3 regions of the Ferdinandcohnia sp. Marseille-Q9671 genome follow, and region 3 is predicted to be linked to each of the others. Evidence: riboswitches for the same ligand, from Rfam matches in the RefSeq annotation. Region 3 holds a riboswitch; each other region holds the start of a gene.

What was found. Region 3 has a riboswitch for S-adenosylmethionine ahead of ACWNMY_RS15480 (5-methyltetrahydropteroyltriglutamate--homocysteine S-methyltransferase). Riboswitches for the same ligand answer to the same signal wherever they lie in the genome.
Region 1: linked by a shared signal. The riboswitch ahead of ACWNMY_RS01540 (Fur-regulated basic protein FbpA) and the one ahead of ACWNMY_RS15480 (5-methyltetrahydropteroyltriglutamate--homocysteine S-methyltransferase) in region 3 are both predicted to bind S-adenosylmethionine.
Region 2: linked by a shared signal. The riboswitch ahead of metK (methionine adenosyltransferase) and the one ahead of ACWNMY_RS15480 (5-methyltetrahydropteroyltriglutamate--homocysteine S-methyltransferase) in region 3 are both predicted to bind S-adenosylmethionine.

The regions. Positions count from the first base shown of each region.
Region 1 covers NZ_CDRJTA010000001.1:288,766-293,321, reverse strand. The annotation lists partial or broken gene ACWNMY_RS01545 (LLM class flavin-dependent oxidoreductase) at 124-1,176, shown strand; gene ACWNMY_RS01540 (Fur-regulated basic protein FbpA) at 1,272-1,469, opposite strand; SAM riboswitch class I at 1,546-1,650, opposite strand; gene lepB (signal peptidase I) at 1,769-2,314, opposite strand; gene ACWNMY_RS01530 (hypothetical protein) at 2,546-2,728, shown strand; gene ACWNMY_RS01525 (hypothetical protein) at 2,764-3,249, opposite strand; gene ACWNMY_RS01520 (ABC transporter ATP-binding protein) at 3,457-4,556, shown strand, end outside.
Region 2 covers NZ_CDRJTA010000001.1:1,139,999-1,144,554, forward strand. The annotation lists gene ACWNMY_RS05810 (tetraprenyl-beta-curcumene synthase family protein) at 1-11, opposite strand, end outside; gene ACWNMY_RS05815 (gamma carbonic anhydrase) at 163-690, shown strand; gene metK (methionine adenosyltransferase) at 724-1,923, opposite strand; SAM riboswitch class I at 2,194-2,358, opposite strand; gene pckA (phosphoenolpyruvate carboxykinase (ATP)) at 2,636-4,225, shown strand; gene ACWNMY_RS05830 (alpha/beta hydrolase family protein) at 4,445-4,556, opposite strand, start outside.
Region 3 covers NZ_CDRJTA010000004.1:27,162-31,717, forward strand. The annotation lists gene ACWNMY_RS15470 (ABC transporter permease) at 1-388, shown strand, start outside; gene ACWNMY_RS15475 (mechanosensitive ion channel family protein) at 633-1,895, shown strand; SAM riboswitch class I at 2,096-2,197, shown strand; gene ACWNMY_RS15480 (5-methyltetrahydropteroyltriglutamate--homocysteine S-methyltransferase) at 2,403-3,506, shown strand; gene ACWNMY_RS15485 (SDR family NAD(P)-dependent oxidoreductase) at 3,801-4,556, shown strand, end outside.

The sequences.
Region 1 (4,556 bases), on a different contig from region 3:
GGTTATGAAGGTGTAGATGATACTTGACTTATTCAACTTACAATTATAAACTTACTTACATAAAGTAAGTTGAATACACGAATCTATTTTACCTATAGAAACACGAAGAGAGAGGGAACCCTTGTGAATCAAGAAAAGAAGTTCGAAATTGGGATCTACACGCTTGCAGATATAGGACCAGATCCACTAACTGGAGAGACAGTGACTGCCAAACAAAGGCTAGATGAGGTGATACAAGCAGCAAAGCTTGCAGATGAAGCGGGGCTTGATGTGTTTGGAGTAGGGGAACATCATCGACTTGATTATGCAGTTTCTTCTCCAGCAGTCGTGCTAGCAGCGGCTGCGCAAGCGACAAATCAGATCAAACTAACAAGTACGACTAGTGTGTTAAGTACGCTTGATCCGGTTCGGTTATTTGAGGATTTTGCAACAGTTGATTTACTATCAAATGGACGAGACGAAATCCTAGCTGGTCGTGGTGCTTTTATTGAATCATTTCCGTTATTTGGGTATCACACAAATGATTACGATGAGTTGTTCACTGAGCATATGGATTTATTGATAAAGCTAAATAAAAATGAGGTGGTAACGTGGTCAGGGAATTTCCGCCCGCCGCTACGTAATGCTGAAATTTCTCCACGTCCCGTTCATGGGGAAATTCCAATCTGGATTGGAGTAGGGGGCACACCGGAAAGTGCTGAACGTGCAGGTCGATTTGGTGTTGGCATGGCGTTAGCCATTTTAGGGGGAGATCCAAGACGCTTTAAACCACTCGTTGATATGTATCGTCAGGCTTGAATAGAGGCAGGACACTCACCTGATGCATTAAAAGTAGGGGTTACGGGACATACGTATATTGCGGAAACAACAGAGAAGGCAAAGGACGAATTTTATCCGTATTATTCGAACTACTGGGAGTATGTAAACCGCCAACGTGGAATGGGCACGAGGATGTCACGGAATGATTTTGAGAGAATGGCTAGTCCAAGCACTGCGTTATTTGTAGGAAGCCCAGAGCAAATCGTGGAAAAAATTCTTCATCAGCATGAGTTATTTGGTCATACACGTTTCCTTGCACAAGTAGACATTGGTGGGTTACCTTATGTAAAAGTTGCAAAAAGCATTGAACTACTCGCAACTGAGGTTGCGCCAAGGCTTAGGAAGGCTTTGGAATAGGGCTCTTATCTATTGGATAAGGGCTTTTTTTATGCAAAAAAGCGTTCACCCATAATGGATGAACACTGAAAAATGAAGCATTTAGTTAAAGTTAATTAAAAATTTTTCCATCTTATAGATCCGTAGCCTGTATGTGGATGAGCATTTGCTTGAACTTTAAAGTATTCGAACTCTAATTCCGATAGCGATAGCTCAAAAAGTTGTTTTCCATCTTTTTTATACTGGTTAAATTCGATTAATTTCTGTATAATATCGTCTTTTCTTTTCTCAACAGTTTCTTTCAATAAAGACATTAGTAACCTTCTCCTCTCAAAATAACGATCATTTACAAGAAGATAAGAAGAGGTTTTATAACATAGGTGATAACCTCACTTATCTTTCAAGCTTATAAGCTTGCTGGATTTAGCACAGTATTCGAATGAATCTGTTGCTGAGGTTTCAATGGGCCAGTCCCTCTACCTCTCTGGATAAGTTTATATATATAGTTTAACTTTATTAATCCTATGTGTCTACTATGAATTGTTCATTTAATTTTATTGTTACAAATCTGCAACAAAAAAGCGTTCATCCTTTAAGGATAAACGCTCCAAATTTACTTACTAATGATTTTAATATCCTTCAATGGCCAGAATACAATATTTGTTGTTCCTATCAATTTATCCATTGGAACCGCTCCGATGTGACGGCTGTCCATGCTGTTTCTTCGGTTATCTCCCAGGACAAACAAATGTCCTTCAGGTACAACCTCACTTTCGACTGGTGTTTCTAAGAGGGTAAAAGAATTCGTAAGTGGGCCATCTATTACTTCTTGCTTATAGCGATCTAAATAAGGTTCTTCGTACGGCTTTCCATTAACAAACAACGTGTCGTCTCTATATTCAATTCGATCTCCAGGTAATCCAATTACACGTTTAATATATCTCTTAGTCTCCGTAGCTTGAAAGACGACAATGTCAAATCGTTCTGGTTCGCCAATTTTCGTTACAAGCATTCTGTCCTGGTCATGCAATGTAGGATTCATGCTTGCACCTTGTACGACTGCTGGTGTAAAGAGGAAGGTGCGGATAATAATTGCCAAAATTATTGCAATAAATAATGCCTTGATCCATTCCCAAATCTCATTTTGTTCCTTTACCAATTCGACTCAACCTCCCGAACTAATCATTTCATTAGTACAATAATAACATGTTTTACCATAGAGTATTATATATATTCAGTGCGTAATCAAAAAAAATGAAGGGAAGTGGGACAATCAATCGATTGGAGATGATTTTTCATACCACTAATTAATCAACATTGGTTAAAACGATACATATAAAATAATAGATATAGGATTTAAACTTTATTCAATAACTGTAAGGAGATAATAATGGGAAAACTTATTCCATTTCCAAAACCCAAAATCAAATTAACCACAGAGGAAACACTAGAATATCAGGAAATAAAGCAGGAGATTGAAGAGATTAAGGGGTTACGAGATTTGTATTATTGTAAAAGAAGAGTGAAAGATTTTTTGCAAAAGGTCAAGGGTAGAAGTGAAGGTAATATGTAAAAAAGGCAAGCAGCAAAATCATTTGCTCTTGCCTTTTATTGTTTTATTTCAGTACTTTTTTGCGTTTGTTCTTCTTCCTTCGCCTCAAACACTTCTTTTGACACCTCATTCAGTTTATTTAAGAACCTGTTAAAGCCAAAGCCTACAAAAAAGGCAAGACTGATTTGTCCATATGGACCATCTACATTATTTGTGAATTCAATGAGTAAAATACCGCTTTGGACTAAGGTGACAGCAATGACTGCAGTTCCAGTTGCGAAGATTGGATAGAAGATATACATCACCCAATCTCGATAGTTTGATAACTCATCTTTCCGATAATGTGAACAAAACATATACAAATGTCGCAATGAACCACCGATGGAACCAGCTAAAAAGTAATATAAAAAGATCTCAATATCTGAAATGAAAGGGAACGTGTCTTCGAGTGCCCCAATCCAAAGTAACCCTATTGCAAAGAAACTTCCGAAAAATAAAAAGGAAAGATATGCTAAGATTAAAATCTTTACCCATCTTTTCAAGCAATCACCCCATTATCGACAGTGTATGATGGGATGAATTCGATAATGTGTTTTCCACTAAAAGTTAGGCTAAAATGACTAAATGGACATTGTAAAGTTCCTTTGATACATTAATCATTTGTAGGTTCGGAACCTTTTATGGTTTAAACCGTATATAAAGAGACAAGTAAAGTGGGACAAGGAACCTGTCCCAAAGGAGAAAAGAGGATGAAGAAACAGAATGATGGGTTGAAGCCATTTATTAGGCTTATTTTATCAACGAATATCCCAAAGGTAGCGTTAACGATTGGGTTGTTAGGTAGCATTATTACGACACTAGTGGGACTCTCGATTCCATTGCTAACGCGGGAGCTGGTGGATGGATTTTCTGGTCTGTCGATTAATGTTACGCTTATTGTGATAATTGGAGTTGTATTTATTTTACAAGGTGTGATTGATGGGGTGTCGACATACATGTTGGCAGCTGTTGGGCAACGTATTGTCGCACGCTTGCGTGAGAAAATGTGGGAAAAACTCATTCGTTTGCCAGTCAGCTACTTTGATAAGCAGCAAAGTGGAGAGTCTGTCAGCCGAGTGGTGAATGATACAGGAATTGTGAAGGATTTAATCTCACAGCATTTTCCACAGTTTATTACCGGGGTTATCTCCATTATCGGTGCGATTGTTATTTTACTGATTATGGATTGGAAAATGACGCTCCTCATGCTTATTTCAGTCCCACTTACCATGGTTATCATGATGCCACTTGGAAGTAAAATGGCGAAAATATCTCGAGGGTTGCAAGATGAAACAGCTACATTTTCCGGGAGTATCCAACAAACCATTAGTGAAATTCGTTTAATGAAATCCTCAACAGCAGAAGTGTTCGAAGAGGATAAAGGAATCAAGGGTGTACGGAAATTACTTACATATGGATTAAAAGAGGCGAAGATCTTCGCGCTAATCGGTCCTATCATGTACACAATTGTCATGATTGTTATTGTAGTTATTATTGGATATGGAGGAATACGAGTAGCCAATGGGACGATGTCCACAGGTTCTCTAGTTGCCTTCTTACTCTATTTGTTTCAAATAATTTTTCCAATCACGTCCTTTGCGATGTTTTTCACGCAGCTGCAAAAAGCAAAAGGTGCAACTGAACGGATTATCGATATCATAGAGCTTCCATTAGAAGAAGGTCAAGAGGGACAAGATAAGGATATTTCAAATTTACCGATCCATGTTAATCATGTATCGTTTGGTTATGATGACGAGGAACCTGTCATACACGAAGTCTCGTTTGAAGCTGAGCCTGGTCAAATGATTGC
Region 2 (4,556 bases), on a different contig from region 3:
ACTTTCTTCATTAAACCAATTGGGTGTGTTGGTACCAAGGATATCACCTCATTTTCTACAAACAGGATGTAATGTTAATTTACGATTATTGTGAAAGTTGCTACACTAACAGTAAATGATTTTTCTTCGAATATCAAATATAGTGAGAAAGGGCGTACCTATATGATTTATCCATACAAAGGGAAATATCCAACAATTGCTGATTCGGTTTTTATAGCTGATTATGCGACTATAACAGGTGATGTCACAATTGGTGAGGAAACGAATATTTGGTTTAATACCGTTATTCGTGGAGATGTTGCACCAACGGTTATTGGAAAAAGAGTTAGTATTCAAGATAATTCCACCCTTCACCAAAGTCCAAATAATACGTTACTCATTGAGGACGATGTCACAATTGGCCATCAGGTTATCCTACATAGCTCTATCGTTCGAAAAGATGCCTTAATTGGGATGGGTTCAATCATTCTAGACGGTGCAGAAATTGGAGAAGGGGCGTTTATCGGAGCAGGAAGCCTAGTTCCACAAGGTAAAAAAATACCACCTCATACATTAGCCTTTGGGAGACCGGCAAAGGTAATCCGCGAATTAAACGAAGCGGATAAAAAAGACATGGCAAGAATTCGCAGAGAGTATGTTGAAAAAGGTCAGCATTATAAAGAACTACAAGAAGAACAGAAGAAGAAATAAAAAGCTCGCCACCCTTGGCGAGCTTTTCTCCTATTATTTTGTTGCTTGTGTCTTAAGAGCCTCTGCTTTATCCGTACGCTCCCATGGTAGGTCAATATCATTTCTACCAAAATGACCATATGCAGCAGTTTGCTTATAGATTGGACGACGAAGATCTAACATCTTAATGATACCAGCTGGACGCAAGTCAAAATTAGTGCGAACTAAGTCAACTAGTACATCTTCTGAAACTGTTCCAGTTCCAAATGTATCTACAGAGATGGATACAGGTTGAGCAACACCGATAGCATAAGCAAGCTGAACTTCACATTTTTCTGCTAATCCAGCCGCAACAATATTCTTCGCTACGTAACGTGCAGCATATGCAGCAGAACGGTCTACTTTTGTAGGATCCTTTCCAGAGAATGCACCACCACCATGACGTGCATAACCTCCGTACGTATCAACGATAATTTTACGCCCTGTTAACCCAGCATCCCCTTGAGGACCTCCGATTACAAAACGTCCTGTTGGGTTAATAAAGTACTTTGTATTCTCATCAATAAGATCATTAGGAACAACAGGATTGATAACGTGTTCCTTAAGATTACGTTGAATTTGTTCTAAAGAGATTTCAGGATGGTGCTGAGTAGAAATAACAATTGTATCAATGCGCACAGGTTTGTCATTCTCATCGTATTCTACAGTAACCTGAGTTTTCCCGTCCGGACGTAGATATGGAAGAATTTCATCTTTACGAACTTCCGTTAATCTTCGTGCTAGCTTATGAGCTAATGAAATGGGAAGAGGCATTAATTCCTTCGTTTCATTACAAGCAAAACCAAACATTAAGCCTTGATCTCCTGCACCAATTGCATCAATTTGCTCATCTGTCATTTGACCTTCACGAGCTTCTAAGGCTTGGTCTACCCCCATAGCAATATCAGGTGATTGCTCATCGATAGAAGTTAACACAGCACAAGTTTCAGCATCAAAGCCATATTTCGCACGGGTATAACCAATCTCGCGCACCGTTTCACGAACAATTTTTGGGATATCTACATATGTAGAAGTTGTAATTTCACCTGCAACAAGTACAAGCCCTGTTGTAACAGAAGTTTCACACGCTACACGTGCATTTGCATCACTTGCTAAAATGGCATCTAAAATAGAATCTGATATTTGGTCACAGATTTTATCTGGATGGCCCTCTGTAACAGACTCGGAAGTAAATAAACGACGTCTATTTGTCACAAATGTTTCCTCCTTTAACATTCAGAATTCGAAAAGTTCGACTCTGACATTCTTTTTGATACGGTACTCATTCCCTTAGTATTGTTACCTACACAATTTTCTATCCTATCTTAACAAGCCTATAATAGGAACTTCGCTGCTAATTTATCGTGATGAGCACATCAAAGTGCTTGTGTTAGTAACATCTTGAAACCACAAGATCGTTTCAAAAAAAGAAATAAAAAACCTTTCCCACTTTGAGGAAAGGTATATTGTTCATTTCGCCTTTCACTCTTATCGATCAAGGTCATGCCTTGCTCAGGTTAGCACCTTATCACTTTTAACAGATTTTTACCTATATGTAATAGGGTTCGCATAAAATCGTTTGATATGTAAAAAAAAGTGATGGTTGCCGGGTTTCATTGGGCCTGTCCCTCCGCCAGCTCGGGATAAGAGAGTATCCGTTCAATGACCAATCATATCGCAGACATCCTTTTCATGTCAATAAATTTAATAAAAATATATGTAGAAACGTGTCATATTTTTTCATCAAAAAATTCGCACTGCAAAAAGGTCTATGCAACAATGACTATTTTACAATCTGTACGCACTTTTTGTAGATAAGTTACGTAAAATACGTTAAATAGTATAGACTATTTTTACTAATGTGTTATACTAATTGTAAAATCGAGTTTCTTTCTTTCGTATAAAAATAGAAAAAGGATGGTTTTTCATGAATTCAGTTGAAGTTTCAAATGAGCTGCTTTTGGAATTAGTCAATGGAAAAAATGCACTTCATAACCTATCTGTTCCTATTTTAGTTGAAAAAGTACTTGCTAGACAAGAGGGTATTCTTACTTCGACTGGTGCTGTACGTGCAACAACGGGAAAATACACAGGAAGATCACCAGAAGATAAATATATTGTAGAAGAAGCGTCTACTAAGGAAAAAATCGATTGGGGCAAAGTAAATCAGCCAATCTCAGAAACAGTATTTGATAATCTATATAAAAAAGTACTTACTTATTTAAAAGAAAAAGAAGAATTCTTTGTGTTCAATGGATTTGCAGGGGCTGACAAAAAGGTTCGTATGCCGATTCAAGTCATTAACGAATTCGCATGGCATAATCTTTTTTCACAACAATTGTTTATTCGACCAACAGAAGATGAGCTAAACACTCATAAACCAGAATTCACAGTCATAAGTGCACCAAATTTTAAAGCGGTTCCAGAAGTTGATGGCACGCACTCTGAAACCTTTATCATTATCTCTTTTGAGAAACGTACTATCTTAATCGGCGGAACTGAATATGCGGGAGAAATTAAAAAATCTATCTTCTCTGTTATGAACTATGTATTGCCAGAAAGAAATATCCTCTCTATGCATTGTTCCTCCAATGTAGGTTCAGAAGGAGATGTAGCGTTATTCTTTGGTTTGTCTGGAACCGGAAAGACAACGCTTTCAGCAGATCCAAAACGTCGTCTGATTGGAGATGATGAGCATGGCTGGTCTAGTTCTGGGGTGTTTAATATTGAAGGTGGATGTTATGCGAAATGTATTAATTTATCGCGTGAGAAAGAACCGCAAATATTCGATGCAATCAGATTTGGCTCTGTTCTAGAAAATGTAGCAGTTGATGAAGAAACCAGAATAGCAGATTATGATAATGGCTCCCTAACAGAAAACACAAGAGCAGCATACCAAATTGAAAACATCGATAATATTATTGTACCAAGTATAGCAGGGCACCCTACTACAATCGTCTTCCTAACAGCAGATGCATTCGGGGTACTGCCTCCTATTAGTAAATTAACAAAGGAACAAGCCATGTATCATTTCTTAAGTGGATACACAAGTAAGTTAGCTGGTACTGAGCGTGGAATTACGTCTCCACAAGCTACTTTCTCAACATGCTTTGGGTCCCCGTTCCTTCCATTACCTGCAACAGTATATGCAGAAATGCTTGGTAGAATGATAGATGAGCATAATGTAAAAGTCTTTTTAGTAAATACAGGTTGGACAGGTGGAGAATATGGAGTAGGAAGCCGTATGAAACTATCTTACACTCGTGCGATGGTTCAGGCTGCTTTAGAGGGTGAGTTAAATAATGCTGAAACCGTTAAAAATGATATATTCGGTTTAGAGATTCCGATTCATATACCAGGTGTTCCAGACGATGTTTTACAACCTTCCAAAACGTGGGCTGATCAAAGTGCTTATTATGTAAAAGCGAAGGAATTGGCCCTTAAGTTCAAAGAAAACTTTAAAAAGTTCTCTGAGGTTTCAAAGGATATTGAACTACTAGGGGGACCAAGGGTTTAAATAAACAATGTGCAAGCACCTAGTTCAGCCCCGACAAGCATAGACGATAAGAAATAGAAGGCTCTCTTTGCCTTCTATTTTTTTAGTGGTCATGACCACTGAGGGCTAGTCGCTGGAACTGAATGTGAAACGCCTACGCCTACCCTAAGTCCAAGAGATAAACTCTTTTTAAAGGCTTATAAGTCGTAGGAATTAATACATGAGATCCACTCAAATCCTTTATTTTTGCTCCCTTGCCTTCATCCATTCCGTCAGTCGTCTTACAGTATCTCGATTTTCACTCGGTGGAAAATAATGTGTGAAATTTGGAAAATACCAACTCTCTACTTCT
Region 3 (4,556 bases):
CTATGGATTTATCGCGTTGATTTCATTAATTTCAGTTGCGAATATCTTTAATACAATCTCAACAAGCATCACACTTCGAAAACGTGAATTTGCAATGCTGCGCTCAGTAGGAATGACTCCAAAAGGCTTTAACAAGATGATCAATTACGAAAGCATATTTTATGGTGTCAAATCATTACTATACGGACTTCCAATAAGCTTAGGTGTCATGTATTTGATCTACTTGTCACTCGGGCAGACGTTCGAGTATGGATTTACACTTCCATGGCTAAGTATCATATTCGTAGTCGTAATCATTTTCGTTATCGTGGGCTTAGCAATGCTCTATTCCATACAAAAAATAAAAAAAGAAAATATAATCGACGGATTAAAACAAGAAAGTATCTAGTCGGATTGCCTCCTTCCGGTGGGTCAGAGGGACAGGTTCCCTGTCCCAAAACTTATGCCTGAGCTTCATTGTAGTGAATGTACTGCAGTGGGGCTCAGGTATTTTTATTGTATAAATTCTTGAAATTTCCCATCCAAATGAATCAGGTATTGATATACCAGTTCTGATATAATAGGACATATTGCAAGCACGTGTATTGTGCATATAAACATACTACATCATACTACATACACTGGAGGGGCATATGAAATACATCAACAACTTTTTGTTAGACTATGATATGGATCCTACATTGGCTAGGTATCTTTCTGTTATAATCATGATTCTTTTTATTGCATTAATCTGTGTTCTAGCAAATTTTATTACTAAACAGGTTATCATCAGAATTATTAGTCGGATTGTAACAAAATCCAAATTTACGTGGGATGACATGCTGTTAGAGAGAAAGGTTTTTCGAAGGCTATCACATATTGTTCCTGCAATTATCATTCATCAGTTTGCTGGAACGTTTCCGAATTATGAAAACTTGATTGTAATGGGAGCAAATATTTATATAATTCTCGTGGGATTACTTGTTATCAACAGCTTACTAGATGCAGCTAACGATATTTATCAAACCTATGAAATATCGAAGACTAGACCTATAAAAGGGTACGTTCAAGTTGTGAAAATCATCATCATAACACTTGGGGTTATTCTGATTATCGCAAACCTTATGGGAGAGAGTCCGCTTATTCTCCTTAGTGGGATCGGAGCACTTTCCGCTGTTTTTATGTTAGTATTCAAAGATTCATTATTAGGACTTGTTGCAGGGATTCAGTTGACTTCGAATGATATGGTTCGGGTCGGCGACTGGATAGAAATGCCGAAATATGGGGCAGACGGAGACATTATAGATATCTCTTTAAATACAGTGAAGGTGCAAAATTTTGATAAAACGATTACGACAATCCCGAGTTATGCGATGATATCTGATTCATTTATCAATTGGAGAGGGATGCAAACCTCCGGAGGGCGAAGAATTAAACGATCCTTATTTATTGATAAAAATAGCATTACTTTTTGTTCGGACGAAATGATTGAGAAGTTTAAAAAGATCCATTATCTTTCAGATTATATTACCTATAGGGAAAATGAAATTGAAGAGTACAATAGTAAAAATGAAATTGACCGAAGCAATCCTGTAAATGGGAGAGCTCTTACGAATATAGGTGTATTTCGTGCGTATATTAGCAATTACCTTCAACATCACCACGGGATACATAAAGGTATGACCTTAATGGTTCGTCAGTTAGCACCTACAGAGCATGGACTCCCAATCGAAATTTATGCCTTCACAAATGATATAAGATGGGACGTGTATGAAACAATTCAAGCTGATATTTTTGATCATCTCTTTGCTGTAGCGCCAGAGTTTGGACTTCGCTTATTCCAGAATCCTTCTGGACATGATTTCAGGGCTCTAGTTGATGAATCAAAGGAAGATGGAAAGATTAGAGAGTATTAATATTATTTGAAAAGAGGCCCTTAAACTTGAGTATACAGTTTGAAGTGAGAAGAACTTAGATTCACTAAAATTGAGATTTGGAGAGATAAATGGGACAGTCACTTTTTTGCTTGGAGCAAATTTCCTGCACTTCCAAAAATTTTATTGACATACAAATTTTCGAAGCGTATAGTGAAGCTTATAACTTAATAATCGAAATTTTCTTATCCAGAGAGGTGGAGGGACTGGCCCATTGATACCTCGGCAGCGGACTTTTACTAGTACTGTGCCAATTCCAGTAGCTTTAAGCTAGAAGATAAGAAGAGCAGGTATCTTACTTTGTCAATTTAACCCCTCTTCTTATCTTTTAGAAGAGGGGTTTTTGTGTTGCAGGGACGTAAGAGACGGTCACCTTGTCTCGTGGGTCAGAGGGACAGGTTCCGTGACCCAAAAGTAGAAGTGGGACAAGGTACCTGTCCCCGTGACCCACCCGGTGAACCCCAAAAATGATACTAAGGAGAGATTCAATTGACAAAAACATTAGTTAAAGCACCATTTAGGGCAGATCACGTAGGAAGTTTATTACGACCTGAGAGAATACATATTGCTAGAAGGGATTTCCAAGTTGGTACGATTACGGCTGAGGAACTACATAATATCGAAACAGAGGAAATTACTAAAATAGTGGATAAGCAGATCGAGGTTGGCTTGCAAGCTGTTTCTGACGGAGAGTTTCGTCGTAGGTTTTGGCACACCGACTTTTTAGAGCACTTAAACGGGGTAGAAGGGTACGTACCAGATCACGGCTTTTCATTCAAAGGTGAGGAAACGGAAAGATATGATGTACGTGTAATCGGGAAGATATCATTTAACCCGGAGCATCCACATGTAAAAGATTTTATAGAATTTAAAGAAATTGTTGGAAATCGTGCTGTAGCTAAACAAACAATCCCTAGTCCAAATCAGTTGTTTAATGCAGGAATTCGCAATCTAGAAATCTATCCAGATATTGAAGACTATGCAAATGACATTATCAAGGCATACCGCAATGCAATTCAAGCCTTTTATGATGCAGGTTGTCGATACCTACAATTAGATGATGTATACATTGCAGGTCTCAATGCACCGGAAATTCCGTTTAATGATAGTGGATATTCTCGTGAAGAATTAATTGAGTTAGCATTGCGTGTAGCGAATGGTGTACTAGAGGATAAACCTGAAGACTTAATTGTGACTACCCATCTTTGCCGTGGAAATTACCGATCTACCTGGGCATTTGAAGGTAGTTATGCGAAAATAGCTCCAACTTTATTTGCAAAAGAAAAAGTAAATGGATTTTTCTTAGAATATGATGACGATCGTTCTGGGGATTTCAAACCATTGGAATACATTCCAAATGGTGGCCCACAAGTAGTGCTAGGTGTTTTTACATCAAAGCATGGTACTTTAGAAGATAAGGAAAACGTAATTGCTAGAGTGAAGGAAGCAACTCAATATGTGCCATTAGAGCAATTATGTATTAGTCCACAATGTGGATTTGCCTCTACACATCATGGAAATATATTAACTGAAGAAGAGCAATGGGCAAAATTAAAATATATTGTTGATATTTCTAAAGAGATTTGGGGTTAAGGTATATAGCGAACACCAGTAGTGGTGTTCGCATTTTATAGATTTTTTGTGGCATAAGAATAAAATACATATAATAGTATAGCTTAAAAACCAAGTATTCACATGCGAATATAAAATATAGAAAATTAATTTCAACTTATCTGTTAGTGGCCATTCTAGTCATTGTTGTTAAAACTACACCATCAGTAGGAAATATCCTTACTAGTAAGGCGCGCCGTGAGTAATTGAAAGAACATTAGATTAGAAGATAGACAGGAAAAGAAAAGTGTATTTGTTCATAGGGAGGTTTAAGGCATGTATGTTATGGACTTAACAGGGAAAGTTGCGATTGTTACAGGTGGTGCTCAAGGAATTGGAAAAGGTATTGTTGATGCATTTTTAGAGTGTGGAGCCAAGGTAGCTGTCATTGATCAAGAACTGGATTTGAAAATTTCGGATGAAAGTATATTGTACATAAAAACAGATGTAACACAAAGTGATCAAGTGGAAGAGATTGTACAACAAGTGATTGATCATTTTGGTAGGTTGGATATTCTGGTGAATAATGCTGGAATTTCTACGATGGATTATGCGATTGACATAAAGGAGAAGGACTGGGACCGAGTAATGGACGTAAATGCAAAAGGCGTTTACCTATGTAGCCAATTCGTTGCGCGATTCTTGAAAGCACAAGGTCAAGGTGGGAAAATCATCAATATTTCTTCACAGGCTGGGAAAAATGGATACAGATTAATGGGGAGTTATGTTGCTTCGAAACATGCTGTATTAGGATTTACTAAGGTTATGGCGATCGAGTTGGCTCAAGATCATATTAATGTAAATGCCGTTTGTCCTGGAATTGTAGAAACGGATATGAAGCGCCGTGAAAGAGTAATTGGGGGAAACCTTAGGGGGCTAAATGCTGATTTGATTGAGCAGGAGGACTATTCTCAAGTTCCATTAGGTAGAACAGCTACACCGAAAGATATTGCAAATGTTGTTGTGTTTTTGGCTTCAACATATTCAGATTATATGACCGGGCAAGGTATCAATGTTACTGGTGGAATGACG